DNA from 3 places in the Kitasatospora sp. NPDC053057 genome. Region 3 is predicted to be linked to each of the others. Evidence: riboswitches for the same ligand, from Rfam matches in the RefSeq annotation. Region 3 holds a riboswitch; each other region holds the start of a gene.
The links. A riboswitch is a leader RNA that binds a small molecule or an ion and turns the genes downstream of it on or off. The one in region 3 is predicted to bind S-adenosylmethionine.

Region 1 (9,838 bases), on a different contig from region 3:
AACAGCGTCAGGTAGACACCGGTCAGGATGATGATGACGAAGGTGTAGAGGCAGATCTCGCCCAGCATGAAGGACCAATGGTCCGGGAAGATCTTCCGCAGGTTGGCCTTGGCGAGGGAGTAGATCCCCAGCCGGCCGTCCGTCCAGTCAGCCGCGGCCTCCCACTTGTTGGCGGGGTTGGCACGCGTGCTGGACGGCTTGGCGGCACCGGTCGTGGTGCTGCTCGCGCTACTCATCGAGCACGCTCCCAGAAGCTCGGGCCGACAGGCTTCGCGAAGTCGCCGGTGGCGACCAGGTTGCCCTTGTCGTCAGTGGTGATCTTCAGCTGCGGCAGCGGGTGGCCGGCCGGGCCGAAGATGACGCGCGCGCCGTCCGCCAGGTCGAAGGTCGACTGGTGGCAGGGGCAGAGCGCGTGGTGGGTCTGCTGCTCGTACAGGCTGATCGGGCAGCCGACGTGGGTGCAGATCTTCGAGTAGGCGAGGATGCCCTCGAAACCCAGGTCCCTGGACTTGTCGTCCTTGATGTCCTCCGGCGCGATGCGCACCAGCATCAGGGCGTCCTTGGCGATGCGCTGCTGGAAGTCCTCGTCGTGGGTGGTCAGACCCTCCGGCATGGCGAAGGTCAGCGAGCCGACCACGAGGTCCTCGGGCTTCATCGGCTGCATGGTGCTCATGTTGACGAGCGCCAGCGGCTTGGCCGGGGTGGCCTCCCGCCAGCCCGTCTCCTGGAGCTTCTTCTCCGGCAGCGGGCCCAGGTCGCGGAGCAGGACCACGCCGGAGAGCGGGACCAGCGCCATCGACCCGATGAGGGTGTTGCGGATCATCTTGCGGCGACCGAAGCCGGACTCGGCGGCACCGGTCTTGAACTGCTCGATGACGTCGTTGCGGACCTCGTCGGAAGCCTCGATCGGGTGACGCTCGGACGGCATCTCGACGTCCGACATCAGGGTGCGGGCCCAGTGGACCGCGCCCGCGCCGATCAGGAACAGCGCGACGCCCAGGGTCAGGCCGAGCGCGAAGTTCAGCGCGCTGACGTGACCCAGCGGGAAGATGTAGACGATCTTGTCCGGGTCGATGGCCACGTACGAGGCGATGAAGCCGACGGTGGCGAGCATCGAGACCACGAACATCAGCGAGACCTGGCGCTCGGCCCGCTTGGCGGCCCGCTCGTCGATGTCGGTGCGACGGGGCTCGTGGGCCGGCAGGCCCGGGTCGGCGAACGGGTTGCCGTGGTCGGCAACCTCGCCGGCGGAGCCGTGCGGCTCCGGGAGCTTCTCTTCTGACATGTCGTGGCTCATGACTTCTTGGCCTTGGTGGTGTGGGCGGCGACCCAGATCGCGACCGCGATGAGCGTGCCGAGGCCGAAGATCCAGCCGAACAGACCCTCGGTCACCGGACCGAGGCTGCCCAGGGTGAGACCGCCGGGGTTGGGCTCATCGTTGGTGGTGTGGCGGACGAAGGCCACGATCTGCTTCTTCTGCTCCTCGGGCATGGTGCTGTCCGGGAACGACGGCATGTTCTGCGGGCCGGTCTGCATGGCCTCGTAGATGTGCTTGGCGTCCACGCCCTCCAGCGACGGGGCGTACTTGCCCTTGGTCAGGGCACCGCCCTGGCCCGCGAAGTTGTGGCACTGGGCGCAGTTGGTGCGGAACAGCTCGCCACCCTTGGAGATGTCATCGGGGTCGGTCGAGGTGTACTGATCCGGCTTCGGCGCGATCGGGCCGGGGCCGAGCGAACCGATGTACGCGGCGAGCTGGTCGATCTCGCCCTGGGTGTAGATCTTCGGCTTGCGCGGCACCTGGGCGCCGGGCTGCTGGGCCGGCATGCGGCCGGTGCCGACCTGGAAGTCGACGGCGGCGGTGCCGACGCCGACCAGGCTCGGACCCTCGCTGCTGCCCTGGCCGTTGATGCCGTGGCAGGAGGAGCAGCCGACGGCGAAGAGCCTCTTGCCCTCATCGATCGCGAGCGACTGCGCGGCGACGTCGGCCTGCGCCTTGTCGGCGGGCGCGAACGCGGCGTACAGCCCCCCGGTTGCCGCCAGGGCGAGAAGTAGGACGACCAGCGCCGCCAATGGGTGGCGCCGTCGTGCGGAGAGCTTTTTCACGGAATAACCCCGGTGTCAGGATCTGGTCGACTGGTGGGTGCACCCGGCGGCCGGTCTGGCCGGCACGAGGCTGCCTGTCCAAGGCTGCGCGCGCGGTCGGTCGGTGGGAGCGTCGGCACCGGCAGAAGCGGCCCGTCGCCGGTGAGGGCGGGGGCCGCAGCCGGTGGCCAGCGACCTGATCAGCTGGTTACTTGATCAGGTAGATGGTCGCGAACAGGCCGATCCACACGACGTCGACGAAGTGCCAGTAGTAGGACACGACGATCGCGGCGGTGGCCTGCTCGTGCGTGAAGCGCTTGGCTGCGTACGTCCGTCCCAGGACCAGCAGGAAGGCGATCAGACCACCCGTCACGTGCAGACCGTGGAAGCCGGTGGTCAGGTAGAACACCGTGCCGTACGGGTCGGAGGACAGCGAGAGGCCGTCGTTCTTGACCAGCTCGGTGTACTCGTAGACCTGGCCGCCGATGAAGATCGCGCCCATGAAGAACGTGAGGATGAACCACCCGCGGAGCTTCTTCACGTCACCGCGCTCGGCGGCGAACACGCCGAGCTGGCAGGTGAGCGAGGAGAGCACCAGGACGGTGGTGTTGATCGAGGAGAACGTCACGTTGAGGGCGTGCGCCTTCTCGGCCCAGAACTCGGCTCCCTTGACGGAGCGGAGCGTGAAGTACATCGCGAAGAGGGCCGCGAAGAACATCAGCTCGGAACTGAGCCAGACGATCGTTCCGACGCTGACCATGTTCGGTCGATTGACCGATCCGTGCGCGTGCCCGGTTTCTGTTGCTGTTGCTGTCGCCACGACGGACATTATGTCGGTCCCTTATTCCGTCTTCACGTCGGGGGGTGTCCCTCGGAGTGTCCGGTGCGTGCGGTATGCCCGCTTGGAGGGCGACGGGGTGTCCGTGTGCGGGCTGAGCAGCGGCGTGTCCCATTTCTGACGGTTCCTCGGGCGGGCCCGCTACCCCCTTGCCCGGCGCGTCGTTGCACGGACGGCGCAGTGCCGCGATGTAGGGGAGAGGACGCCGCATCCGCCGTCCGGGTGGACCGAGGGGGACCGGGTGACGGGCCGTCCTCCGGGTGGGTGAGCCGCGGGCGGGGCGGCTTGGGGAGGAACGTGCGCGAGGGGGACCGGCGACGGGGGAAACGGGAGTAGCATCCGGATCAGGTGAACGTGGTCCGGATCACACTTGAGGGAGCAGGGTCCATGGCGTACACGACCGACGAGACGCTCACCGTCCTCGTCTACAGCGACGACCGCAACACCCGCGAGCAGGTGCTGACGGCACTCGGCCGCCGGCCCGCCGAGGATCTTCCGGAGCTGTCCTACCTCGAGTGCGCGACCACCCCCGCGGTGATCAAGGCATTGGAGAAGGGCGGCATCGACCTCTGCGTGCTGGACGGCGAGGCGGTCCCGGCCGGCGGGCTCGGCCTGGGGCGCCAGCTCAAGGACGAGATCTACGGCTGCCCGCCGGTGCTGGTGCTGATCGGCCGGCCGCAGGACTCCTGGCTCGCCGCCTGGAGCCGGGCCGATGCCGCGATCTCCCACCCGGTGGACCCGGTGGCGCTGGCCGGGGCGGTCGCCACCCTGCTGCGGGCACGGCTGGCCAAGCGGGCTCCGGCCGCGCGTTGAGCGGTGCCGTCTCAGTACTGGAGAAGACCGGGCCCTAGGCACCCCGCCGCTCGATAGGCTGGCTCCATCCGTACGGACGTCCCCCCGGCGCGGGGGAACCGACAACAGCTGGAGTCAGCCATGGTGAACGTGAACCCTGCGAACGGTGGTACCGACCCCGCGCAGGTGGTCCGCACCTGGCCGGACCTCCTGGCGGCGCTGTTGAAGGGGGAGGACCTCGACCGCTCGTCCACCGCGTGGGCGATGGACCGGATCATGAGCGGTGAGGCGTCCCCCGTCCAGGTGGCCGGGTTCATGGTGGCGCTACGGGCCAAGGGCGAGACGGTCGACGAGATCGCCGGTCTGGTCGATGCGATGTACGAGCACGCCGAGCCGCTGGACATCCCCGGTCCGGCGGTCGACATCGTCGGCACCGGCGGCGACCGGGCGAAGACCGTCAACATCTCCACCATGTCGGCGATCGTCGCGGCGGCCGCCGGGGCCAAGGTGGTCAAGCACGGCAACCGGGCCGCCTCCTCCTCCAGCGGCTCCTCGGATGTGCTGGAGAAGCTCGGGGTGGCGCTGGACCTGTCGGCCCGGCGGGTGGCCGAGGTGGCCGAGGAGGTCGGGCTCACCTTCTGCTTCGCGGCGAAGTTCCACCCGTCGATGCGGCACGCCGCCACCGCGCGGCGCGACCTCGGGGTGCCGACCGCCTTCAACATCCTCGGCCCGCTGACCAACCCGGCGAAGGTCACCTCGCACGCGATCGGCTGCTTCGACACCCGGCTCTCCGGGCTGATCGCCGGCGTGCTGGCCCGGCGCGGGGCGACGGCGCTGGTGTTCCGCGGTGACGACGGGCTGGACGAACTGACCATCACCACCACCTCGCGGGTGTGGCTGGTACGCGACGGGGCGGTCACCGAGACCACCTTCGACCCGCGGGACGTCGGCATCGAGCTGGTCGGCATCGAGGCGCTGCGCGGGGCCGACGCCGCGTACAACGCCGAGGTCGCGCGCCGGCTGCTGGCCGGGGAGCGCGGGCCGGTGCGGGACGCCGTCCTGCTGAACACGGCGGCGGCGCTGGTCGCGATGGACCTCGGCGACGCACCGCTGACGGAGCAGCTCGCGGCGGGCATGGCCCGGGCGGCCGAGGCGATCGACTCGGGCGCGGCGCAGGACCTGCTGCGGCGCTGGTCGGAGGCCACCAGCCGGATCTGAGGCGGCAGTTGAGGGCCCGTGTCGATTCGTCGGCACGGGCCCTTGTGGCACGCGCCCCGAGCGGGCGAAGACGCTGTCCGGATGGTGGATGCCTGTTTGACCGTCCGACGTACCCGACCTAGAGTCTGGGCCAGGTCATGAGTGACAGCGCGAAGCCCCAGCTGGCTGTCCGGCAACCCTCCGTCCGTGGCGGGGTGCCCTGGGTGAGGACCGGGTCGCCGGGCAAGCCGTCCGCGCGACAAGCGCGGACACCGGACGGTCAGCACTCCCGGGGTCCCTTACCCCGTGAAGGAGTGCATCCTCATGTCCCTCTCCGCCCACCCGTCGCCCGCCGCCACCCTTCTTTCGGCGCGCTCCGCGCGGCTTTTCCCGAGCGCCCCGCTCGCCGTCCTCGGCCACGACGTCCAGGTGCCGCTCGCCAGCGGTGAGAAGGTCGGCTACGCGGCGCTCGACTACGCGGCCAGCGCGCCGGCGCTCCAGCGGGTCTGGGATGACGTCGCCGCCTACGCCCCGTACTACGGCAGCGTGCACCGCGGCGCCGGGTACCTGTCGCAGCTGTCGACCGACCTGTTCGAGCAGAGCCGCCGGACCGTCGCCGAGTTCCTCGACCTGCGCGAGGGCGACCAGGTGGTCTTCACCCGCGCCACCACCGACTCGCTCAACCTGCTGGCCGCCGCCGTGCCGGCCGGCACCCGGGTGTTCGCCTTCGAGACCGAGCACCACGCCTCGCTGCTGCCCTGGGCGCACGCCGGGCTGGAGGTCAGCTACCTGCGGGCGCCGCGCTCGCGGGCCGAGGCGGTGGCCGCGCTGGAGGCGGCGCTCGCCGGGGCGCCCGAGGGGCCGAAGCTGCTGTGCGTCACCGGCGCCTCCAACGTGACCGGCGAGCTGTGGCCGGTCGCCGAGCTGACCGCGACCGCGCACCGGCACGGCGCCCGGGTGGTGCTGGACGCCGCCCAGCTGGCCCCGCACCACCGGGTCTCGGTGCGCGAGCTGGACGTCGACTGGATCGCCTTCTCCGGCCACAAGCTGTACGCGCCGTTCGGCGCCGGGGTGCTCGCCGGGCGGGCGGACTGGCTGGACGCGGCCGAGCCGTACCTGGCCGGCGGCGGGGCGACCCGGACGGTGGCCCGGGAGCTGGACGGCTCGGTGGCGGTGCAGTGGCACACCGGCCCGGCCCGGCACGAGGCCGGCTCGCCGAACGTCATCGGCGCCTACGCGATCGCCTCGGCCTGCCGGGCGCTGACCGAGGCCGGCTTCGACGCGCTGGAGGCCCGGGAGCGGCGGCTCGTCGAGCGGCTGACGGCGGGGCTGGCGGAGATCCCGCAGGTCAAGGTGCTGAACCTGTTCGGCGAGGGCTCAGCCCGGGTGGGCGTGCTGTCCTTCGTCGTCCGCGACTGGAACAGCTCGCACTTCTCGGCCGCGCTGTCCGCCGAGTACGGCATCGGGGTGCGCGACGGGCTGTTCTGCGCCCACCCGCTGGTGCGGACCCTGCTCGGGGAGGAGTCCGGCGTGGCGCCCGGTCCGGTCTCCGAGTGCGGGGCGCCGGAGCCCTCGCTCCCGGGGGAGCGCAGCCTGAACGCGATCCGGGTGAGCTTCGGGGCCGGCACGCCGGACGAGCACATCGAGCGCTTCCTGACCGCCGTCCGCGAGTTGGTCACCGACGGCGCGGCGTGGAACTACCGCAACGAGGGCGGCCGTTGCGTCGCCGACAGCCGCCGCTAGGTGCGTGCCCCGGCGTCGGCCCGCAGGCGGGAGTCCGAAGACCGGCCCTGGGCCTGACGGCTACTCGTCCAGGCCGAGGGCGAAGGCCGCTTCCAGGTCGTGCTGGGAGTAGGTGCGGAAGGCGATCTGGGTCTCGGTGTGGGCCACGCCCGGGACCTTGTTCAGCCGGCCCGGGATGACCTCGGCCAGGTCGTCGTGGCGGCGCACCCGGACCATCGCCACCAGGTCGTAGCCGCCGGTCACCGAGTACACCTCGCTGACGCCCTCGATGGCGGCGATGGCCTCGGCGATCTCCGGGATGCGGTCGACACTGGTCTTGATCAGGACGATGGCGGTGATCACTGTTTCGGGCTCCTTCGTGGGGTGCGGCCAGCGTATCGGGCCTCAGCCGGGGCGTCTTGGGGGGTGTCCGACCACGGTGCAGGCGTACAGGAAGCCGGCCGAGAAGCCGATCACGTGCACCAGGTAGGCCACCCCCGGGCCGGCCGAGTGCACCGACCACCACTGCAGCGCGAACCAGAGGCCGAGCACCAGCCAGGCCGGGAAGCGCAGCGGGAGGAAGAGGAGCAGCGGCACCAGGGTGGTCACCCGGGCCCGCGGGTGGAAGCGCAGGTACGCGCCGAGCACGGCGGAGATCGCGCCCGAGGCGCCGATCAGGACTCGGGTGGAGCCGGGCGAGTGCGCCTCGGCGAGCGCGAAGCCGTACGAGGCGAGGCTGCCGGCGGCCAGGTAGAAGAGGAGGTACCTGGCCCGGCCGAGCCGTCGTTCGACGGTGGGGCCGAAGACGTGGAGGAAGAGCAGGTTGCCCAGCAGGTGCAGCCAGCCGGCGTGCAGGAAGAGCCCGGTGAGGGCGGAGACCGCCGGGTGCTTGCCCGGAGTGGGGGCGGCGGGGCAGCCGGGGACGGGGTCGGGGCCCTCGGCCAGCTGTTCGGCGGTGAGCGGGTGGCCGGTCAGCAGCTCGGCGGGGACGGCGCCCCAGCGCTGCTCGTACCGCTGCTCGGCGCAGATCCGGGCCTGGCCGGTGCCGTACAGCGGGTTGAGACCGGCGGCCGGGCCGAGCAGGAAGACCAGGGTGTTGACCGCGATCAGGGCGTAGGTGACCGCCGGGGCGGGCACCGCCGGGCGGTCACCCCGCGCGTCCGTGTGGTCGGGGGCCGCGAGCGCCATGCGGCCAAGCATCCCTCCGCGCGCGGCAGGTGACACGGCGGTTTACGGCAGGTGGACTAGCCATCGTGTTCCGGCAACCGGTGGTCGGGGTGGTTGCCCCAGGCAATAGGCTTGGGGCGGGCAATCCCGTCTCCCGCCGCCGACGCCGGGGCTCCGGGGGGAGCGCCTAGCCCGCCCAGGGACCAGCCGAGAGGATCCCCCCGATGACCGTCCCCGCACTGACCGCCGAGACGCACTGGCGCTGCACGCTGTGCGGCAACCTCACCCGCTTCGACGTGACCCGCACCGCGCGGGTGACCGAGTTCCTGCACTTCGACCTGGCCGGCGAGTCCAAGGTCGAGGAGACCGAAGTGCTCAGCGAGACGATCGAGTCGGTGCGCTGCCGCTGGTGCAACGCGGTGGACCAGGTCGAGCTGGTGGCCCGCCCGGGCGCCGAGGGCGCGGAGGCCCCCGCCGAGCAGGGCTGACCCCGGCGGTGCGGTGGGCGGTGCGCGACGCGGCTGTCCACCGCACGGGACAATACAGACAAGACGCACGGAGCGTGACGACAGGGGCGGCCGCGGGCCGCACCCGCTGGACCAGGATCGGAGCCGAGGACGTGGTGGACGCAGCGAGGGAGCCCGGCGAAGCGCAGGGGCTTCAGCCCGCTGCGCAGGCACCGGAGCCGGCCGCCGGGACGGTCCCGTCCGAGACCGCTGTGCCGGAGGGCACCGCGGCAGGGGCCGCTGCCTCCGGTGCCGATCACTGCGGTGCCGCTGTTTCCGGTGCGGCGGAGCGCGCGGCCGAGAAGCTGGACCGGCCGCTGCCCGAGGGCGTGCGCCGGCGTGTGGTCGGGCTGGCCTCGGACGCGCTGGGCGGGCTGCCGCCCGCGGAGCTGCCGCAGAGCCTGCGCCAGTACGTCAAGTTCACCCCTGCGCGGCGGGCCAAGTACGCGGCCACCGCGCTGGCGGCGGCGCTGGAGTCCGAGCCGGCCTTCCGGGTGCGGATAGCGGAGCGGCTGCGGCTGGGCCAGCCGGACCTGGTGAAGGCGTTGGAGTCGGGCACCGTCCCCGGCGCCGCCGATCCGATGGACGTCGCGGCCGCCGCCTACCTGGTGCGCTCGGCGGGTTGGAGCCGGCTGGTCACCGAAGCCGGCGAGGAGGCCGAGCGGGCCGGCGCCGAGGACGCGGCGGCGGAGGCCACCCGGCTGGTGGAGAAGCTGCAGGCCGAGCTGGCCGAGGTGCGGGCCGCGGCGCGGGCGGACCTGGACCGCCAGCGCGCGGAGTCCGAGGGCATCCGGCGGGAGGCCGAGTCGCTGCGCAAGAAGGTGCGGTCGCTGGAGAGCGACACCCGCCGGGCGCAGGCCGAGACCCGACGGGTGACCGGGGAGCTGGAGGCCGCGAAGGCGCAGGCCGCGGGTGAGCGCAGTGCGGCCGAGAGCGAGGCGCGACGGCTGCGGCACCGGGTGTCCGAGCTGGAGAACGCCGCCGAGCAGGGCCGTCGGTCGGCCCGCGAGGGGCGCAGCGTCGAGGACATGCGGTTGCGGCTGCTGCTGGACACCGTGCTGCAGTCGGCGCAGGGCCTGCAGCGCGAGTTGGCGCTGCCGGTCTCCCAGATCCGCCCGGCGGACCTGGTGGAGGCGGTGGTGCCGGGGGCGGCCTCGCCGCACGACGTGGCCCGGCGCGGCCTGGCCGAGGACGATCCGGCGCTGCTGGACCAGCTGCTGGCGATCCCGCAGGTCCACCTGGTGGTGGACGGCTACAACGTGACCAAGACCGGGTATCCGGCGCTGCCGTTGGAGCAGCAGCGGATCCGGCTGCTGGGCGGGCTGGCGATGCTGGCCCAGCGCACCCAGGCGGAGGTCACCTGTGTGTTCGACGGGCAGGACCTGGACGTGCCGGTCATCATGGCGCCGCCGCGCGGGGTGCGGGTACGGTTCAGTCGGACCGGGGAGACCGCGGACGAGCTGATCCGCCGTCTGGTCCGGGCCGAGCCGCAGGGCCGTCCGGTGGTGGTGGTGTCCACCGACCGGGAGGTCGC
Region 2 (9,838 bases), on a different contig from region 3:
GTGGTCTCGTCCTTGGTGATGACCACCTTGCGGGCGGTGCCCAGCAGGTCGATGCCGGCGTTCTCCAGCTTGAGGCCGACCTCCTCGGAGATCACGGTGCCACCGGTGAGGATGGCGATGTCGCCGAGCATGGCCTTGCGGCGGTCGCCGAAGCCCGGGGCCTTGACGGCGACGGACTTGAAGGTGCCGCGGATCTTGTTCACGACCAGGGTCGACAGGGCCTCGCCCTCGACGTCCTCGGCGATGATGACGAGCGGCTTGCCGCTCTGCATGACCTTCTCCAGCAGCGGGAGCAGGTCCTTGACCGAGCCGATCTTGGAGTTGGCGATGAGGATGTACGGGTCCTCGAAGGTCGCCTCCATGCGCTCCAGGTCGGTGGCGAAGTAGGCGGAGATGTAGCCCTTGTCGAAGCGCATGCCCTCGGTGAGCTCGAGCTCCAGACCGAAGGTGTTGCTCTCCTCGACGGTGATGACGCCTTCCTTGCCGACCTTGTCCATGGCCTCGGCGATCAGCTCGCCGATCTGGGTGTCAGCGGCGGAGATGGAGGCGGTGGAGGCGATCTGCTCCTTGGTCTCCACGTCCTTGGCCTGGGCCAGCAGCTGGTCCGAGACGGCGGCGACGGCCTTCTCGATGCCGCGCTTCAGGGCCATCGGGTTGGCGCCGGCGGCGACGTTGCGCAGACCCTCGCGAACCAGGGCCTGGGCGAGCACGGTGGCGGTGGTGGTGCCGTCACCCGCGACGTCGTCCGTCTTCTTGGCGACCTCCTTGACGAGCTCCGCACCGATCTTCTCGTACGGGTCCTCGAGCTCGATCTCCTTGGCGATGGACACACCGTCGTTGGTGATCGTGGGGGCGCCCCACTTCTTCTCCAGCACGACGTTGCGACCCTTGGGGCCGAGCGTGACCTTCACTGCGTCGGCGAGCTGGTTCATGCCACGCTCAAGGCCGCGGCGAGCTTCCTCATCAAAGGCGATGATCTTGGCCATCAGAAGTGGTCCTCCGGGACACGGTCGACTGCTCGGACCAAGGGGTGCCCGCGACGGACGGCCCTGGTGCGCGGAGGTCCATTCCCCTACCGCTCCCGGGGGCCTCACCGACCCGGTCCGCTGTCACTCTCACACTGTGAGTGCTAACGCAATGATTAGCACTCCGGGTGGTCGAGTGCAAGCCCAATCGCCAACCCGCGAGCCGTCCTCCGGGCCCGCACCGACTCCCGTCCGGGCCCGTGCGGGAACGCGAACGGGCCCGTACGACGCGTGTCGTACGGGCCCGTCGAGAAGCGAGTGGTCACCAGCCGTGGGCCGTGCCGAGCTCCTGGATTCGGAAGGGGTCAGACCGCCGCGCGGACCATGTCCGCCTGCGGGCCCTTCTGTCCCTGGGAGATCTCGAACTCGACCCGCTGGCCCTCCTCGAGGGTGCGGTAGCCGTCCATCTGGATCGCGCTGTAGTGGACGAAGACGTCCGCACCACCGTCGACCGCGATGAAGCCGTAGCCCTTCTCCGCGTTGAACCACTTGACGGTGCCCTGAGCCATTCCGAACTCCCCTAGTGCTGTGCTGGCCCTTCACGGTCCCGCAGGTCACGGGCCCGGGTCTGGTTTGAAGGCCGGCCCGGGGAACCCCCCCTGGGCGCAGCCGTGCACGCCGCAATCCTCCCCACGGGAACGCCGGACGGCTTCCGTGAGCGGGTGATTACGTCGACCGCCGCTGAATGTATCCGGATCGACGCCCTCTGCAACAGGGTCAACCGCCGGGAATTCCGCAGCACCGTCAAGAGACAACACCGAGCAAATCGGAAGGAACTCGGCATTCCGCGCGGGACATAGCGGACGAATTACCCAAATGCCCGCAGGAATTCTGACATCTGCCTGACATGTTTCCCGGGCCGGCCCCAGCGTCCGGACGCCCTCCGGCGAACCACGCCGTGGGCCGGAAGGGGAAGCCCTGTTCCCAGCCGAGCCACACTCTACTCCGACTTGACCCGGAAATATTCCCGCCGAAATGCAAGCGGCCGCCCGCACATACGGAGAGTGGAATTCCGTACGTACGGGCGGCCGCGAAGCAGACCCGGAAGCGGGTCGGAAGGCCGGGAACGGCTCAGCAGCCGCCGGCCACCGCCGGAATGATCGAGACGCTCGCGCCGTCCTTGATCTCGGTCGCCAGGCCCTCGGCGAACCGCACGTCGTCGTCGTTCACGTACACGTTCACGAAGCGGCGCAGCTTGCCGGTGTCGTCCAGGATGCGGGCGGAGATGCCCGCGTGGTTCTTCTCCAGGTCGGCGATGACCTCGGCCAGGGTGGCACCCTCGGCGGTCACCTCGGCGGCGCTGCCGGTGTAGGTGCGCAGGATGGTGGGGATGCGGACGTTGGCGCTCATGGCTCTCCTAGCGGGGGTGGGGTGGTTCAGGCGGACGCGAGGCCGGCGGCGCGGAAGGAGTCCAGCGTCGGGCGGATGACGGTGGTCATCCCGGCCTCGGAGACGGCGTCCAGCGTCTTCAGGCCGTCGCCGGTGTTGATCGCGACGGTCTCCCTGGCCGGGTCCAGCTGACCGGTCTCGACCAGCTTCTTCAGCACGCCGACGGTCACCCCGCCCGCGGTCTCGGCGAAGATGCCCTCGGTCCGGGCCAGCAGCCGGATCGCCGCCACGACCTCCGCGTCCGTGACGTCCTCGACCGCGCCGCCCGTCCGGCGGGCGATGTCCAGCACGTACGGGCCGTCCGCCGGGTTGCCGATCGCCAGCGACTTGGCGATGGTGTCCGGCTTCACCGGCTTGATCACGTCACGGCCGGCCTTGAACGCGGCCGACACCGGCGAGCAGCCCTCCGCCTGGGCGCCGAAGATCCGGTACGGCCGGTCCTCCACCAGACCCAGCTTGATCAGCTCCTGCAGCCCCTTGTCGATCTTCGTCAGCTGCGAGCCCGAGGCGATCGGGATGACGATCTGCTCCGGCAGCCGCCAGCCGAGCTGCTCGCAGATCTCGTACGCCAGGGTCTTGGAGCCCTCGCCGTAGTACGGCCGCAGGTTGACGTTGACGAAGCCCCAGCCCTCGCCGGCCGGGTCCCCGATCAGCTCCGAGCAGAAGCGGTTCACGTCGTCGTAGTTGCCCTCGATGCCCACCAGCTCGCCGCCGTACACCCCGGCCATCACGACCTTGCCCTGCTCCAGGTCGTGCGGGATGAAGACGCACGAGCGGAACCCGGCCCGGGCCGCCGCCGCGCCCACCGCCCCGGCCAGGTTGCCGGTCGAGGAGCAGGACAGCGTGGTGTAGCCGAACGCCCGGGCCGCCTCGATCGCGCAGGCCACCACCCGGTCCTTGAACGAGTGGGTCGGGTTGCCGGAGTCGTCCTTCACGTGCAGCTGCGCGGTGAACCCGAGCTCCCGCCCCAGGTTGTCCGCCTTCACCAGCGGGGTCCAGCCGGGGTTCAGGTTGGGCTTCGAAGCCACGTCGGCCGGCACCGGCAGCAGCGGCGCGTAGCGCCAGATGGACGCGGGGCCGGACTCGATCCGCTTGCGCAGCTCCTCGGCGCGCTCGCTGCCGAACTCGTAGGCGATCTCCAGCGGCCCGAAGCACTCCAGGCAGGCGAAGCTGGGGCCGAGCGGGAAGCGGGTGCCGCACTCGCGACAGGACAGCGCGGCGGCGGGGCCGAGGTCGACGGAAACGGGTGCGGCGACAGAAAGGGTCGTCTCAGTGATAGCCATGATGGCGGAGGCCTCTCCTCATCTTCCCCGTGGCGCGGTCGCGCCACAGGCCGGAATTGGCACCTGTCCCGCCGGGGCCTGTCGACGACAGCCGAGCGAGAAGGTTGCCGGGACGTCAACGGGCCGTTCCCTCAGTCCCTCTGGATGAGCATGTGAAGTTATGGTTCAGCGGCGACCCTGGCGTGCAAAGGTCCGACCGCTGTACGAAGACTGTATCCGAAGGCGTCAATCCTGAACGGGACCGTCCGCCACGCGAGATGACCCGTTCCACCTATCCCGCCGAGGAGAGTCACCGTGCCCGCCGAACCGACCCCCGCACTCCTCCCGCAGGCGGCGTCCTGGCTCCGCCGCCGCTCGTGGAGCGCGGCCGACCGGCCGGTGGACACCCTGCTGGAGGCCAAGCGGCGCACCGGCCGCACCGTCAGCGTCGTCCTCCCCGCCCTCGACGAGGAGGCCACCGTCGGCGACATCGTCCGCACCATCCGCCGCGAGCTGATCGAGCGGATCCCCCTCGTCGACGAACTCGTCGTGGTCGACTCCGGCTCCACCGACGCCACCGCCGCCGTCGCCGCCGAGGCCGGCGCCCGGGTGGAGCACCGCGACGCGATCCTCACCCGGCTGCCCGCCGTCCCCGGCAAGGGCGAGGTGCTCTGGCGCTCCCTGCTGGTCACCCATGGCGACATCGTCTGCTTCGTCGACGCCGACCTGCGCGAGTTCGACCCGGCCTTCGTCTCCGGCATCATTGGCCCGCTGCTGACCGACGAGAAGATCCAGCTGGTCAAGGCCATGTACGACCGCCCGCTCGAAACCGACAATGGTGCGATCCTCCCGGCCGGCGGCGGCCGGGTCACCGAACTCGTCGCCCGCCCCCTGCTCAACCTCCACTGGCCGGAACTCGCCGGTTTCGTCCAGCCCCTCGGCGGCGAGTACGCGGCCCGCCGTTCACTGCTCGAACGACTGCCCTTCCCCACCGGCTACGGAGTCGAACTCGGCCTGCTGGTCGACGCGCTGGAACTGGCCGGACTGGACGCCCTGGCACAGGTCGACGTCGGCGTCCGGCACCACCGCCACCAGGACGGCCAGGCCCTCGGCCGGATGGCCGCCACCATCTACCGCACCGCCCTCGAACGCCTCGACCGCACCCACCGCCTCAAGGCCTCCGCCGACCTGGTCCACCCCCACCTCACCCAGTTCACCCGCGACCCGGAAACCCGCGCCTTCACCGCCCACACCCACCCCGTGACGGCCCTGGAGCGCCCCCCGGTGCACACCGTCCCCGAATACGCCACCCGTCATTGAAGGGTTTGCCACCACTGACCCTTGGCAACATGCCAACCATGGGCGATCTCACGACCGAACGTTCGAGTGCGACCGGCACCGCCCCCGTCCTGGTGGCCTCCAACCGGGGACCGGTGTCGTTCAGCACCGCCGACGACGGCACGCTGACCCTGCGCCGCGGTGGCGGAGGCCTGGTCTCCGGCCTCTCCGCGATCGACGACCCCAACGCCGTCTGGGTCTGCGCCGCCCTCGGCGACGCCGACCGCCGGGCCGCGAGAGAGGCCCCCGACGGCCGCCTCGACCTCGCCGGGCACGAGGTCGGCGGCCAGGCCGTACGGATGCTGGACATCGACCCGCAGACCTTCGCCCGCGCCTACAACGGCGTCGCCAACTCCACCCTCTGGTTCGTCCACCACCTGCTCTACGCGACCCCCACCGCGCCCTCCTTCGACGCCGGCTTCCGCACCGAATGGGCCGCCTACCAGGCGTACAACACCGCCTTCGCGGACGCCCTGGCCGCCGAAGCCGCCCCGAACGCCGCAGTCCTGGTCCAGGACTACCACCTCTCCCTCACCCCCGCCCTGCTCCGCGAGGCCCGCCCCGACCTGCGGATCGGCCACTTCTCCCACACCCCCTGGGCCCCGCCCGAGTACTACCGGCTGCTCCCCGACGACGTCGCCCGCGCCGTCCTCACCGGCATCCTCGGCGCCGACCGGGCCGGCTTCCTCACCGAACGCTGGGCCCGCGCCTTCGCCGCCTGCTGCGAGGACCTCCTCGGGGCGACCGTCGACCACGACGCCCTCACCGTCACCCTCGACGGCCGCACCACCCGGCTGGGCGTCCACGCCCTCGGCGCCGACGCCGACTTCCTCCGCGAGCGCGCCCACCGCCCCGACGTCGACGAACGCCTCGCCGCCCTCCGCACCGCCGTCGGCGACCGCCGCACCGTAGTCCGGGTCGACCGCACCGAGCTGAGCAAGAACATCGTCCGCGGCTTCCAGGCCTACCGGCACCTGCTCCGCACCCGCCCCGAGTGGCACGACCGGGTGGTGCACATCGCCTTCGCCTACCCCTCCCGCACCGACCTCGCCGAGTACCGCGACTACACCGCCGCGGTCCGACGCCTCGCCGACGAGATCAACGCCGAGTTCGCCACCCCCACCTGGCAACCCCTGATCCTGCACGTCAACGACGACTTCCCGCGCTCACTGGCCGCCTACCGGCTCGCCGACGTGGCGCTCGTCAACCCGATCCGGGACGGCATGAACCTGGTCGCCAAGGAAGTCCCCGTCGTCTCCGACCACGGCTGCGCCCTCGTCCTCTCCCGCGAGGCCGGCGCCCACGCCGAACTGGGGGACGACGCCCTCACCGTCAACCCCTACGACGTCATCGCCACCGCGGAGGCCCTGCACACCGGCCTCGCCATGAGCCCGGAGGAACGCGCCGACCGCACCAAGCGCCTCGCCGCCGCGGCCACCGCGCTCCCCCCGCAGCAGTGGTTCCTCGACCAGCTCAACGCCCTCTGACCGCCTCCCCCAGGGCGCCCAGCAGCTCCACCACACCCTCGGGCCCGTCGACCACCAGATCCGCCCGGTCGGCCAGCTCGCGCACCGGCGCGTCCCCCACCGCCCCGGCACACACCAGCAGCCCGGCCAGACCCTGCCCGCGCAGCTTCTCCACCGCCGCGAAGGCCGCCACATCCCCCAGGTCGTCCCCCGCGTAGAGCACCGACCGCGCCCCGCGCTCGCGCAGGAACCCGGTCAGCGCCGCGCCCTTGTCCACCCCCGGCGGCCGCAACTCCAGCACCAATCGCCCGGGCTCCACCACCAACCCGTACTCGGTGGCCAACTCCCCCACCGGCGCCCGCAGCAGTTCCAACGCGGCCTCCGGCGCCCCCGTCCGCCGGGTGTGCACCGCCACCGAGCGCCCCTTGTCCTCCACCCACGTCCCCTCGGGCGCCCCCGCCCGCTCCAACACCCCCGGCAGCTCCGCCCGCACCTCCGCCACCCCCGGGTGCACCTCCGGCGCCGTCACCGCACCCCCCTCCCACCGCTCGGCCCCGTAGTGCCCCAGCACCACCAGCCCGGGCACCCCCGCGAACCCGCCGTACTCCGCCGCCACCCCCGCCGGCCGCCCCGTCACCACCACGACCGCCCCCACCACCGGCGCCAATCCCCGCAACGCCCCCGCCACCCCCGGATGCGCCCGCGCCGCCCCCGGGTCCGCCACGATCGGCGCCAAGGTCCCGTCGAAATCCAACGCGACCACCGCATCCCCCGGCGCCGCCAGAATCGCCCGCAACCCGTCCCGCCCGGCATCGGTGGCCGGCACACCCATCTCCTCGAAACCCATACCAACCCCCATACCCGCACCTCCCCCGGAGCACCCCCGTGGGTCAGCGGGCCGCCCGCCGCGCCTCCCGGACCCGCCGCAAGCGATTCACCAGCACCGGAGCGAAGGCCAACGCCTCCTCCCGGTCCAACAACCCGTTCAGCACCTGGTAGTACCGCGTGGAGGAGAGCCCCAGCTCCTCCCGGATCGCCCGCTCCTTGGCCCCGGCCGTCCGCCACTGCCGCCCCTCCAGCGCCAGCACCGCCCGGTCCCGCTCACTCAGCTCGCCCAGCTCACCCACCGAAAAACACCTCCGCGCATCCCCCCACGGACCTACGGAGTGTCATTCTCCCGCCGAACCCCGACGAACGGACCGGCCCAGGGTCCTACTGCTTCCGGACCCGGGCCGCCTCCTTCATCGCCGCGTCCTGCAGCCCGCCGAGCACCTGCTTCGGGTCCCCGGTCACCGCCTGCCCGATCCCCGCCTTGATCCGGTTGCTGACCTCGCCCCAGGCCGGGTCCCCGAACGGGTAGAAGCTCGCGTTGGTCAGCCCGACCGTGAACTGCTTGAGGTCCTCGTGCTTGGGGTCCGAGGACATCTGGCTGAACGCGTCCTGGGTGACCGGCAGCAGGTTGTACTGCTCGTCGAACTTCAGCTGGTAGTCCTTGGTGTAGACGAAGGACAGGAACTTCTTGATCTCGTTCTTGTGCCCGTTGGCCTTGAACGCCATCATCCAGTCCGCGACCCCGAGGCTCCCGGTCCTCCCGACGCCGTCCTTCTTCGGGATCGGCGCCGTCCCGAAGTCGATCTTCCCGGCGGACGCCAACCGCAGCAGCGTCGGGTGCCCGTTGAGCATCGCGACCTTCCCGGACGCGAAGTCCTGGAACACCGGCGTGCGGTTCATCTTGCCGGGGTCCGGGTACGTCAGCCCGGTGCTCACCAGGTTGTTCTTCAGCCAGCCGAACGTCGCCTGGTTCTGGTCACTGTCGATGGTGTAGTTGCCGACGTCGTCGGAGAGGCTGCCGCCACCGCTCAGCGTCCACAGCATCGACTCGGCCGGCGCCTCCTCGGGCCCGAGCGGGAGCCCGTACGGGGTCACCCCCGGCACCTTGGCCTTGATCTTCTCGGCCGCCGCGCGGAGCTCGTTCCAGGTGGTCGGCGGCTGGGTGATCCCCGCCTGCCGGAAGATCGCCTTGTTGTAGAAGAGGACCCGCGAGGACGACACGAACGGGATCCCGTACTGGGTGCCCAGCACCTGCCCGGCGTGCGAGAAGTTGTCCATGAACTTGGCCTGGGTGTCCATGGAGAGCACGTCCGCGGCCGGGTACAGCCGGTCCGCCGCGACCTGCTCCGCGAAGCCGCCGGTCTGCAGCAGGTCCGGCGACTTCCCGGCCGCGATCATGTCGTCGACCTTCTTGCCGATGTCCGTCCAGCTGTCCACCTCGACCTGGACCTTGATGCCGGGGTTGGCCGCCTCGAAGGCCTTGGAGACCTCGTCCCAGTAGTGCTTGGAGCTGGTCTCGACGTTCTCCCCGTAGTCCGCGGCGACCAGTTTGAGCGTGACCGGCCCGTCGCCCTGCCCACTGCACGCGCTGACCGCGGTGAGCACCAGTGCTCCGGCCAGCGCCGTTCCGAGCACACGGGTGGAAACGTGGGCGCGCCTGTCCAACGCGGGTACCGCCTTCGGGGGAAATACGGCCGGACGAGGGAATCCGGCAGGGGGAGCGCAAGACTGCCAAACGGCTCGCCCACTGGTCCACACCACTCGGCCCCATCCGCCGAGTAGTTACCGAAGTGCCCCGGTTCGTTGCACGATGCGCAACAAAGGGCGAACGCAAGCCCTCACCCCGGCCCTCGGCGCAAAGCCCCGCACACCCCCGCGGCCGAGACAAAGCTCACCCAGTATGGACCAGACCAATCCGACAACTGGACTAGACCTCTTCGACCAGACCAAGGGAAACTGTCCTCCGTGAAGCACGTCATCGCACTCGATGTAGGCGGCACCGGCATGAAGGCCGCGCTGCTCGCCCAGGACGGCTCCGTGCTGTTCGAAGCACGCCGACCGACCGGGCGGGAGCACGGCACCGACGCCGTCGTCACCGCCATCCTCGACTTCGCCGCCGACCTGGCCGACGAGGGCCGCGCCCGCTTCGGCGTCGCCCCCGCGGCGGCCGGCGTGGCCGTCCCCGGCACGATCGACGAGAAGAACGGGATCGCGGTCTTCTCCGCCAACCTCGGCTGGCGCGACCTCCCGATGCGGGGGCTGCTCGGCGAGCGCCTGGCCGCCCCCGGCGGCCCCGCGATGCCGGTGGCGCTCGGCCACGACGTGCGTTCGGGCGGCCTGGCCGAGGGCCGGCTCGGAGCCGGCCGGGGCGTCGACCGCTTCCTGTTCATCGCCCTGGGCACCGGCATCGCCGGCGCCATCGGCATCGACGGCCGGATCGAGGCCGGCGCGCACGGCTACGGCGGCGAGATCGGCCACGTCGTGGTCCGCCCCGGCGGCCCGCGGTGCGGCTGCGGCGGCCGCGGCT
Region 3 (9,838 bases):
TCTTCGACTGGATCACCTTCACCGACGGAACCGCCACCACCGTCACCGACGTGCACTTCGGCATGGTCAGCTCCACCGACCAGGGCCGGACCTGGAGCCAGCCGGTCCGGGTCGCCGCCGACACCTCCGTCCCCGAGGTCGACCCGAACGCGCCCGCCGACGCCACCAAGTCCCTCCGGGCCGGCGCCGGGCTGCCGAGCGTGGCCATCGACCCGCAGACCGGCGAGCTCTACCTCGCCTACGAGGGCTCGGAGTTCACCGGCGGCCAGTACGACGCGATCCAGCTGGCGCACTCCACGGACGGCGGCCGGACCTGGAGCGGCCCGATCCGGATCAACCAGGCCCCGGGCGCCCCGGCGTTCACCCCGTCCATCACCGTGACCGCCAACGGCACCGTCGCCGTCAGCTACTACGACCTGCGCTACCTCACCGCGGGCAACACCATCACCCTGCCCACGGCCGCCTGGCTGCTCAGCTTCCCGCGCGGCGGCGAGGACAGCCCGATCGAGCGGCAGGTCTCGCCGGTCTTCGACTGGCTCCAGGCACCCTTCGCCGGAGGCCACTTCCTCGGCGACTACCAGGCGCTGATCAACGACGGCCACCAGATCCGCCCGGTCATGGTGACCGCCAACAACGCCGACCCGCTGAACTCCACGGACGTGTACAGCGGCCGCTTCCAGCCCAGCACCCTGCGCAGCCCGGCCGCCGGCGCGCCGAGCGCACAGACGGCGCACGCCGCAGCGCCCGTGGCCGCCCCGCGCGCCGTGCAGCACCTGCGGCGCTGACCCGGTCGGTCCGGATGGACGGACGGCGTCCTGCGGCTCCTGCCTCCCGAAGGCGGAGCCGCGGGGCGCCGTTCGGGTTCCGGAGGCTCAGGGCCGCACCGCCATGCCCACTGCCGCAGTGCCCGGGGCCGTGCCAGAAGCGCTGTCCCAGGCGGACACCTGCCAGGCCGCCCGGCTGAGCAGCAGGCACAGCGGGGTGTAGAGCAGCAGGTTGAGCCAGTAGAAGGTGTCACCCGGGTCCGCCCAGGCGCCGGTCACCCAGACCAGTCCGGCCGCGCCGCGGACGAGCAGTCCGCAGGCCACCGCCCGGCTCCCCCAGCGCGGCAGCAGCGCGGGCAGCCGGCGGGCCAGGGCCGGCAGCCGGCCGCCCCGGACCAGCACCAGCGTCGCGCCCGAGAAGAGCATCCCCGCGAGCGGCACCAGCACCTGCGGGGTGAACGGCACCTGGGTGTTGAGCACCAGCTGCGAGAGCCGGGCGGTGCCGTCCACCGGCCAGGTCCGCCCGGTGGCCCAGTAGAGGTGGACCAGACCGTCCACCGCCAGCACCACGCCGACCGCGGTGGCCCTGCTGCTGATCTTCTTCGACTTCATGCCGTCACCTCACGGGGTCTCAGGACGCTCGGACACCCGAAGGAGCACCCCGCCGACCGATCCGTTCCTGTGACGAGGAACACTGCACCGGGGCGAAATCCGCAGGGAACGTTTCACCGCTTCGGGTCCTCCTTCTACGGACCCCGGTCGCCCGACGGACGACCCGACAGCAGAAGAAAGAGCGGAGAGACCACCATGCAGGAGCCACCGCCCGGCCTTGCCGAGCTGGTAAGGGCCGCCCAGGGCGGCGACCAACTCGCGGTCGGCCGGCTGCTGGACCTGATCACCCCGTACGTCCGCCGGCTCTGCGGCCCGATCGCGCTGGACGACGGCGCCGACGCGACCCAGGAGGCGCTCATCGTGGTCTTCCGCAAACTGCGCCAACTCCAGGACCCCGCAGCGCTGTACGGCTGGGTCCGGGCCATCGCGGTGCGGGAGGCGGTGCGGTGCGCCACCCGGGCGGCGCGCTCGCGGCCGGCCGAACTCGGCGAGGTGCCCGCGCCCGGCGACCCCCAACTCGCCGCGGACATCCGCGACGTGCTCTCCCGGCTCTCCCCCGAGCACCGCGCCGTGCTGCTGATGCGCGACCTGGAGGGGCTGGACGAACGACAGACCGCGGCACTGCTCGCGGTCGCGCCCGGGACGGTCAAGTCCCGGCTCTCCCGGGCCCGACTCGGCTTCCGAAAGGCGTGGCAGCAGTGACCGACACCCCGATGCCGCAGTGGCCCGTCGCCGAGTTCGACCCGGTCCGGCGACTGCACGTGATTGCCGCGACCGCGCCCGGGGCGGCCCGGATCGGCGAGACCGTCCTCGACGCGCCGTTCGAGCGGGTCTGGGCGCTCGCCCAGGACCTGGAGCGCACGATGCCGCTCTGGATCCCCGACGTCCGCACGGTGCACCTCGTCCGCTCCGCCCCTTCCGATTCGCCACGGGCGGCTTCGCTCCACGCCCGGATCCATGGTCACACCCGGCTCCGGGCGACGTTCGGGATCGACCTCGCGCCGGGTTGGTGCCTGATGCAGAGCCGCCTGGTGCTCGGCGGGATGGCGGCCCGCCCGGAGACCGACCGCACCACCCGCTTCGCCTTCCTCGGCGGCCTGCGGTTCCCCGGCGCGCGCCTCCTCGCCCCCGCGCTGCGCCCGTTCACCGGGGACCCGCTGGCCCGGTTCGCCGCCCTGCTCGACGAGGAGTAGGGGGGCACCGGTTGGGAGGCGGCGGCCCGGACGCGCGGCAGCGGCCCGGACGGGCGGCAGCGGCCCGGCCGCGGAGGCGGCCTCCCGGTCAGGGCCGGTGCAGGGCTTCGGTGAGCCGGGCGGCCGCCTCGATGACGGCCTGGGAGAGCTGGGCGCCGGGGTGGCGGGTGAGCCGTTCGATCGGGCCCGACACGGACACCGCCGCCACGACCCGGTTGGACGGGCCGCGGACGGGGGCGGAGACGGAGGCCACCCCGGGCTCGCGTTCGCCGATGGACTGGGCCCAGCCGCGACGCCGTACGCCGCTGAGGGCGGTGGCGGTGAAGCGGGCGCCCTGCAGGCCGCGGTGGAGGCGCTCGGGCTCCTCCCAGGCCAGCAGGACCTGGGCCGCCGATCCGACCTTCATCGGCAGGGCGAGGCCCACCGGGACGGTGTCTCGCAGGCCGAAGAGGCGCTCGGCGGCCGCCACGCAGATCCGCACGTCGCCCTGCCGGCGGTAGAGCTGGGCGGTCTCGCCGGTGAGGTCGCGCAGGTGGGTGAGGACCGAGCCGGCCGCTGCCAGCAGGTGGTCCTCACCGGCGGCGGCCGAGAGCTCGGCGAGTCGCGGGCCGAGGACGAACCGGCCCTGCAGGTCCCTGCCGAGCAGGCGGTGGTGTTCCAGCGCGACGGCGATCCGGTGGGCGGTCGGCCGGGCCAGGCCGGTGGCATCGACGAGTCCGGCCAGGGTGGCCGGACCGGCCTCCAGGGTGCCGAGGATCGAGGTGATCTTGTCGAGCACGCCGACGCCGCTCGTGTTCTCCATGGACGGGTACTCCAGTCTCGAATCCCGTGAGCCGTGGGTGGGTTCGGCTCACGGACGCTCCGGTGGGGTGGGGAGCGGGGTGGTCAGCGAGGACAGGCCTGCGAATGCAGCCGATTGCCTGCGCCGGACACGAGACGGGTACGCGGAAGGGCCGGGGCGGGAAGCGCCCGGGCGAAGGACAGCACAGAGAGCACCGTGTCTCCTCATCTTTCCCGCGCCACGTTGGCGACAGGCCGGAGTTGGCACTGATCCCGGGCGGCACGGCGCGTACTTCGGACGCCGGGTCGACCGGGGAGTTGCCGGGGCTTCGTAGGGCCGGTCCCTCCACCCCTCTGGATGATTCGCGACGAACCATACAAGACTTCCCCGGCGCCCCGCCAAACTTTTCCCTCACCCACACACCCGGGACCGCACCGGGCAGGGCCGCCCCCGGAACGCCCCCGGCCGTCAGAGCCGAGGAGTGCTCCCGTCGGCCGCCGCGCGCTGCCGCTGGTCGTGGCGAGCCACCCGGGCACGGTTGCCGCAGGACGGCTTGCACCACTCCTGCCGCCCGTGGCTCTTCACGAAGTAGCGCAGGCACCGGGGCACGGTGCAGGCGCGCAACTGCTCTCGTTGCGGGCCGCTCAGGAAGTCGATGGCGGCGCGGGCCAGGGCCGTGACGAGTCGGACCTCCGGTCTCGTCTCCGCCGACAGCAGCCGGGGCGCCGGGGCGCGGTCGGCGGCCGGCCAGCCCAGGTGCGGGACGAGTCCAGGCCGGCGATGGTCTCGGTGAGGGCGCGGTTGCCCGCGGGGTGGCGGGCGGTGCGGGTGAACAGGTCGACGAGCGGGCCGAGTTGCTCGTCGGCTTCGCCCGGCAGTACCTGGGCGCGGGTGTTGGCCAGCACGTTCCGGGACTGGTTCTGAGGATCAATCAGTCCTGGGCGTGGCGGATGATCAGCATGTCCTGGGTGTGGCCGATGGTGTAGCCGCCGTCGGGTCGGGTGAAGTGCTGCCGGACGTAGGCGGTGAGGGCGGCCCTGGTCGGGCGGGCGTCGAGGGTCGCGAGGTCGGCGACGTTGACCATGAACTCGGCGACGTCGACGGCTTCGGCGAGGTGGGGCGTGCGGTAGTGGAGGGCGAGGGTCTCCAAGGCGTAGTCGTGGGACGGGTGGTGGGTGCGCAGGCGGTCGAGGAGGGGGCGCAGGTCGTAGCGGACGCCGGTGAAGTGCGCGGCCATCCGCATGCAGGGGCTGTCGGGGTTCTGCAGGACGACCAGGAGGGTGCCGCCTGGGGCCGTCCAGCCGAGGGCGCGGGCGACGGTGGGGAACCAGTCGGGCTCCGGGACGTAGTAGAGCACGTGGGAGAGGTGGACCAGGTCGGCCGGCTCGGGCGGGGTGGCGCGGTCCAGCGGTTCGGGGAGGACCAGGGCGTCCGGGCAGGCGGCGGTGAGCTTCTCGCGCATGGCGGCGCTCGGCTCGACGGCGATCGTGCGGTCGAAGTGCCGGGCCAGGTAAGCGGTCGTGCGGCCGTCGCCGGCGCCGAGGTCCAGCAGGACCCGGCGGTGCGGCAGGGAAGTGGCGATCTCGCTCAGCCGGGCGTGGGTCCGGGGCTTCTCGTCGGTGCCGGCGAGGAAGAGGTCGAAGGCCCGGCGGTAGTCGGTGCCCGAGGTCTCCAGTACGCGGACCGGATCGGTGTCGGTGGTCATCGGCTGCTCCATCGGGCGGCCCTCTCGTGTGATGTGCGGCCGGCGTTCGGCTCGGGTCGGCCCATTGCAGCCCGGTACGGCGCCCGCGGAGTGCAGGGACGTTCCTGCCCGCGTGTTGCGTGCACGGCGGTGTGGCCGCCTTGAGCCCTTGACCGCCTTTCGTCAACCTGCCGAACGGCAGCTTCACCTGGTGGGGTGGTTAGCTTTCGCTTTTCGATAGGTAGTCGAACCAGGCTTGGACTTCTCGCCTGGTACGAATACGGAACGACAGGAAATCCGGTACGGGCGGGGGAGTTGAAACGGATGAGGGCGAAGGCGGAGACCCGGACGGTTGCCGTGGCCGGGGTGGAGTTCGGCTGGGGCAGTTCGGGGAAGTTGAGCGCGGTGCTGTCCGCCCTCCGGGGCGCCGGCGGCGACCGGCTGAGATTCATCGGGCTGGCCTCCGGACTGGGGAGGTCGGTGCTCGCCGAGCAGCCGGTGGAGCGCTGGTTCGACCTCCCGGACACCCGGTCGGACGCTGAGCTGAGACGGATCGTCCAGGCGGAGCGTGTGGAGGCGGCACTGGTGGTGCTCGACGGCGGGTTGGCGAAGGCGCTGCGGGCCTGTGGGGTGCCCGTGGTGTTCGTGGACAGCCTTCCGTTCCTCTGGACGGACGGCGACCGCGCCGACCTCCCGCTGGACGTCGAGGTGTACTGCGCCCAGCGGTGCGTGGAGCTGCCGCGGGAAGGCGCCAGGGTGCTGGCCGACGTGCACCACCTCCGCTGGGTGGACGCCGTGATCGTCGACGGCGGAGCCACCCGCAGCACCGCGCCGACACCGCACCCCCGGCGTGCCCTGCTCAACCTCGGCGGCCTGCGCGCGCCCCAACTCACCGACTGGGCCGGCTATCCGCGGCTCGTCCTGCCCGCAGCCCTGGAGGCGCTCACCGCGAGCGGGATCACCGAGGTGCACGTCGCGGGCAACCTGCCCGCCTGGCTGGCCGCGCAGCTGGTGGACTCCTGTGTGCATCCGGCCACCACCACCGTCGGCGCCCTCCCCCATGAGGCCTTCCTGCGCCGCCTCGCCGAGTGCGACGTGCTGCTCACCTCCCCCGGCCTGACCACCCTCCTGGAGGCGGGGCAGCTCGGGACCCCAACGGTCTGCCTGCCACCGCAGAACCTCAGCCAGATCTTCAACGGCCGCTTCCACAGCCAGGCGCTCGGCATCGACATGCGCGTCCGCTGGCCCGAGGAGGTCTTCGACGAGGACGAGGCCCTGGCACTGCGGACCCACGGCGAGCGCAAGGCCCTCGACCTGATCCACAGCGGCATCGCCCGCGCCGCCGACCTCGGCCGCCACCGGACGGCGACGGCCGTACGGCAGGGGCTGGTCGAGAAGCTCAAACGCCTGGCCGACGTGTCGGGGTCGGACACGCCCGGCTCCGACGCGCCCGGCCTCAGCACGCCCGGACCGGACTGGACAGCGATGACGCGCGCGGTCGGCACCGCCGGCGCGGCGCAGGTCGCCGACGCTCTGGTCCAGCTCATGGTCTGACCCGCAGTCACTCGCGGGCGTAGGCATCGACCTCACCGCCCGGACCTGGATGGTCGAGCGGTTCCTCGGCGGCACCGACTGGAAGGCCTGCGCGATCGTCCACCGGGGTGAAGGTGCTGGACGCCTGGCCGAGCGCGCTGCCCTGCCGCCCGCTGGACGCCGTGGCCGGCTTGAACAACATGGCCAGGTGGCCGGCGTGGCCGGTGCGATGAACACCAGCATGAGCGTCGGCACCCGCGAGGCCCCTCCAGTCGATCGGCGCACGCTGGTGCAACGGATCGTCACCGGCATGGGCATCGACCACGGCACGCGTACGGCTTCGACGTCCTCAGCGCCACCCTGGACGTCTACCGGGGCATCCGGCCGGACCTGCACTACGCCGTGCGCCGGTGCGCGGGGAGCCTGCTGCTGCCGCTGCCGGGTACGGGAACGGGAACGGGAACGGGAACGGTCCAGTGGATCACTCCGACGGAGGAGCTGGTGCGTGTCCCCGGGGTGGTCGGGGCCGTTCTCAAGATCGGTGTCGGCGACTCGGTCTCCGCCCGGCGGGCCTCGGACAACGCCTCGGGGTACGTCCGGGTGGTGGGCGCCTCGATCGAGGAGGTGGAACGGCTGGTGCGCGAGGTGCTCGACTCGTTCACCGTCGGGCTCGGCGCGCCGCCCGCCGGGCAATCGGCCGGCTCCCGGCCCGGCACCATCCCTGATCCCCCACCGCTCCCCCCCTTCCAACGACTTCCAACGACTTCCAACGACTTCCAACGACAGGAGTCCACGGCGTGCGACGACGCCTCCACCCCCTGTTCGCCGTCCTCACCGTGCTGCTGACGGTGGCCGCCGCCCCACCCGGCCGCGCCGCTGCCGCCGACCCGACACGCACCCCCGGCACTCCCTCCTACACCGTCGAGCTGCGCAGCGACGCCACCGGAGCGCACTGGCGCGGCCACGAGCGGATCGCCTTCGGCAACGCCTCGCCCGAACCCCTTCACGAGGTGTACCTACGGCTCTGGGACAACTTCCGCGGCGGCTGCGCGACCCCGTCCGTCCGGGTGACCGGCCTGAACGTCGCCCAGGGCACCCAGAACGCCCAGCGCACCGAGAGCACCCAGGGCACCCAGGATCACTACGAGGTCGACTGCACCGCCCTGCGCGTCCCCCTGCCCCGCCCGCTGCCCCAGGGCGCCTCCGGCACCGTCGAGTTCGACCTCGCCGTCGACGTCCCGGACGGCATCGACCGCTTCGGCCGCGACGGCGCCTTCAGCTTCATCGGCAACGCCCTGCCCGTCCTCGCCGTCCGCGACGAGACGGGCTGGCACCTCGACCCGTACTCCGAGCTCGGCGAGTCCTTCTTCGGCCTCAGCTCCGACTTCGCCGTCACCCTGGACCACCCCACCGACCTGCTGGTCCCCGCCACCGGCACCGCCGTCGACACCCCCGGCGAGCCGGGCCGTACGGTCACCCGGATCGGCGCCCGCAAGGTCCGCGAATTCGCCTGGGCCGCCGGGCCGTTCAGTCGCATCGCGGGCCGGTCCGCGGGCGGCGTCCGGATCGCCGTCTACGCGGTCGCCGGCATCACTCCCGCGGACGCCCAGGCGATGCTGGACCTGTCCCTGCGGACCATCGACGACCACGCCGCCCGCTACGGCCCCTACCCGTACGGGGACCTCGCCACGGTGCTCGACAACCGCTTCGACTTCGCCGGCATGGAGTACCCGGGCTTCGTCCTGGACCGGATCCGGCCCTCCGCCGTGATCCACGAGTTGGCGCACCAGTGGTGGTACGGCATCGTCGGCGATGACCAGTACCGCGCGCCCTGGCTGGACGAGTCCTTCGCCGAGTACGCCATGGCCGTCGCCATGGGCGACACCGGCGAGGGCTGCACCGCCAGGACACCCTGGCAGTCCGCGGACGAACGCCTCACCAACCAGATGAGCTACTGGGACACCCACCCGGACCGCTACGTGCCGGTCATTTACGACCACGGCTCCTGCGCCCTGCACGAACTGCGCCGCCTGATCGGCGCGGACACGATGGCCGCCCTGCTGCACGACTACGCCCACGCGCACTGGTACGGCGTCTCCACCACCGCCGAGTTCAAGGCCGCCGCCCAGGCCGCGACCACCGTCGACCTGACGCCCTTCTGGCGGGAGCACCGCATCGACTGAGCCGCACAGCGGTCCGATATTCGGTGGCCCGCCCCTTCCGCCCGCTCCTACAGTGTCCGCCGGATCAAGGACGTTCAGGGAGCCGGACATGCGTGTGCACTACCCCCGGACGCCGCATCTCCCCTGGTCACCAGGGGCTGCGGCGGACGACGTACGGACCGGGGACCTCTCCGGCCTGGCCAGGGCGGAGGTCGTCGTCACCGAGAAGCTGGACGGTGAGAACACCACGCTCTACGCCGACGGCCTGCACGCCCGCTCGCTGGACTCCGCCCACCACCCCTCCCGGGCCTGGGTGAAGGGCCTGCAGAGCCGGGTCGGCCCCCGCATCCCGGCCGGCTGGCGGGTCTGCGGCGAGAACCTGTTCGCCCGGCACTCCATCCCGTACACCGACCTGGACAGCTGGTTCCACGGCTTCTCGGTCTGGACGGATCAGGACCGCTGCCTGGACTGGGACGACACCGTCCGCTTCCTGCGCCGCCTCGGCATCCCGACGCCCCGGGTGCTCTGGCGCGGCCACTACGACGAACGCGCGCTGCGCGCCCTGCGGTTGGACCTGGACCGGCAGGAGGGCTACGTCGTCCGGACGGTCCGGGGCTTCCCCCGGGCCGAGTTCGGTGACCGGATCGCCAAGTGGGTCCGCCCGCAGCACGTCCGCACCGACACCCACTGGATGCACGCCGCCGTGGTGGAGAACGGTCTCGGCCCGAACGCCGCGCTGTGGGACGTGCGCTCCGGCCAGCTGCCCGAACTCCCGCCGCTGGCCGATGCCTTGGGCCTGCCCGAACTCGACTGCCCAGCCGAGGAATTGGCGGACGTGTCCGCCCGGCTGGACGAGCTCGGCCGCACCGGCGACGCCCGGCTGGCCGGCGTGCTCGCCACCGCGCTGCGCACCACCCGCCGACAGCCGCTCGCACCCCAGTTCGCTTCCCGGCTCACGCCCCAGCTCACCCCCCAGCTCGCCGACCGGCTCGGCCTGCCGCTGGCCCGCCGGGTCGCCGATCTGGTCGGCCTCCACTCCGGCCTCCAGCAGCCGTACCCGGACGAGGAGCGTCGCGCCGGACTGGTCCGGCTCGCCGCTGCCGCCGACC

Region 1: it holds a riboswitch for S-adenosylmethionine, as region 3 does, so the genes downstream of both, ACIG5E_RS18020 (aminotransferase class V-fold PLP-dependent enzyme) here and ACIG5E_RS28545 (IclR family transcriptional regulator) in region 3, are expected to answer to the same signal.
Region 2: it holds a riboswitch for S-adenosylmethionine, as region 3 does, so the genes downstream of both, thrC (threonine synthase) here and ACIG5E_RS28545 (IclR family transcriptional regulator) in region 3, are expected to answer to the same signal.

Annotation. Positions count from the first base shown of each region.
Region 1 is NZ_JBITZP010000015.1:100,483-110,320, forward strand. It holds gene ACIG5E_RS17990 (cytochrome bc complex cytochrome b subunit) at 1-236, opposite strand, end outside; gene ACIG5E_RS17995 (Rieske 2Fe-2S domain-containing protein) at 233-1,285, opposite strand; gene ACIG5E_RS18000 (c-type cytochrome) at 1,294-2,103, opposite strand; gene ACIG5E_RS18005 (heme-copper oxidase subunit III) at 2,291-2,911, opposite strand; gene ACIG5E_RS18010 (hypothetical protein) at 3,308-3,733, shown strand; gene trpD (anthranilate phosphoribosyltransferase) at 3,854-4,930, shown strand; SAM riboswitch class IV at 5,064-5,181, shown strand; gene ACIG5E_RS18020 (aminotransferase class V-fold PLP-dependent enzyme) at 5,234-6,652, shown strand; gene ACIG5E_RS18025 (Lrp/AsnC ligand binding domain-containing protein) at 6,713-6,994, opposite strand; gene ACIG5E_RS18030 (rhomboid family intramembrane serine protease) at 7,037-7,819, opposite strand; gene ACIG5E_RS18035 (hypothetical protein) at 8,023-8,286, shown strand; gene ACIG5E_RS18040 (NYN domain-containing protein) at 8,517-9,838, shown strand, end outside.
Region 2 is NZ_JBITZP010000025.1:28,464-38,301, reverse strand. It holds gene groL (chaperonin GroEL) at 1-986, opposite strand, end outside; gene ACIG5E_RS24925 (cold-shock protein) at 1,331-1,534, opposite strand; gene ACIG5E_RS24920 (ubiquitin-like small modifier protein 1) at 2,097-2,375, opposite strand; gene thrC (threonine synthase) at 2,402-3,697, opposite strand; SAM riboswitch class I at 3,713-3,848, opposite strand; gene ACIG5E_RS24910 (glucosyl-3-phosphoglycerate synthase) at 3,992-4,996, shown strand; gene ACIG5E_RS24905 (trehalose-6-phosphate synthase) at 5,035-6,501, shown strand; gene otsB (trehalose-phosphatase) at 6,488-7,312, opposite strand; gene ACIG5E_RS24895 (DUF3263 domain-containing protein) at 7,371-7,598, opposite strand; gene ACIG5E_RS24890 (extracellular solute-binding protein) at 7,693-8,946, opposite strand; gene ACIG5E_RS24885 (ROK family protein) at 9,277-9,838, shown strand, end outside.
Region 3 is NZ_JBITZP010000033.1:18,867-28,704, forward strand. It holds gene ACIG5E_RS28525 (neuraminidase (sialidase)) at 1-785, shown strand, start outside; gene ACIG5E_RS28530 (DUF3995 domain-containing protein) at 873-1,376, opposite strand; gene ACIG5E_RS28535 (RNA polymerase sigma factor) at 1,572-2,078, shown strand; gene ACIG5E_RS28540 (hypothetical protein) at 2,075-2,569, shown strand; gene ACIG5E_RS28545 (IclR family transcriptional regulator) at 2,658-3,371, opposite strand; SAM riboswitch class I at 3,572-3,714, opposite strand; partial or broken gene ACIG5E_RS28550 (CGNR zinc finger domain-containing protein) at 3,819-4,112, opposite strand; gene ACIG5E_RS28555 (class I SAM-dependent methyltransferase) at 4,282-5,055, opposite strand; gene ACIG5E_RS28560 (hydroxymethylcytosylglucuronate/cytosylglucuronate synthase) at 5,359-6,588, shown strand; gene ACIG5E_RS28565 (hypothetical protein) at 6,596-6,892, opposite strand; gene ACIG5E_RS28570 (hypothetical protein) at 7,069-7,413, shown strand; gene ACIG5E_RS28575 (M1 family metallopeptidase) at 7,365-8,750, shown strand; gene ACIG5E_RS28580 (RNA ligase family protein) at 8,839-9,838, shown strand, end outside.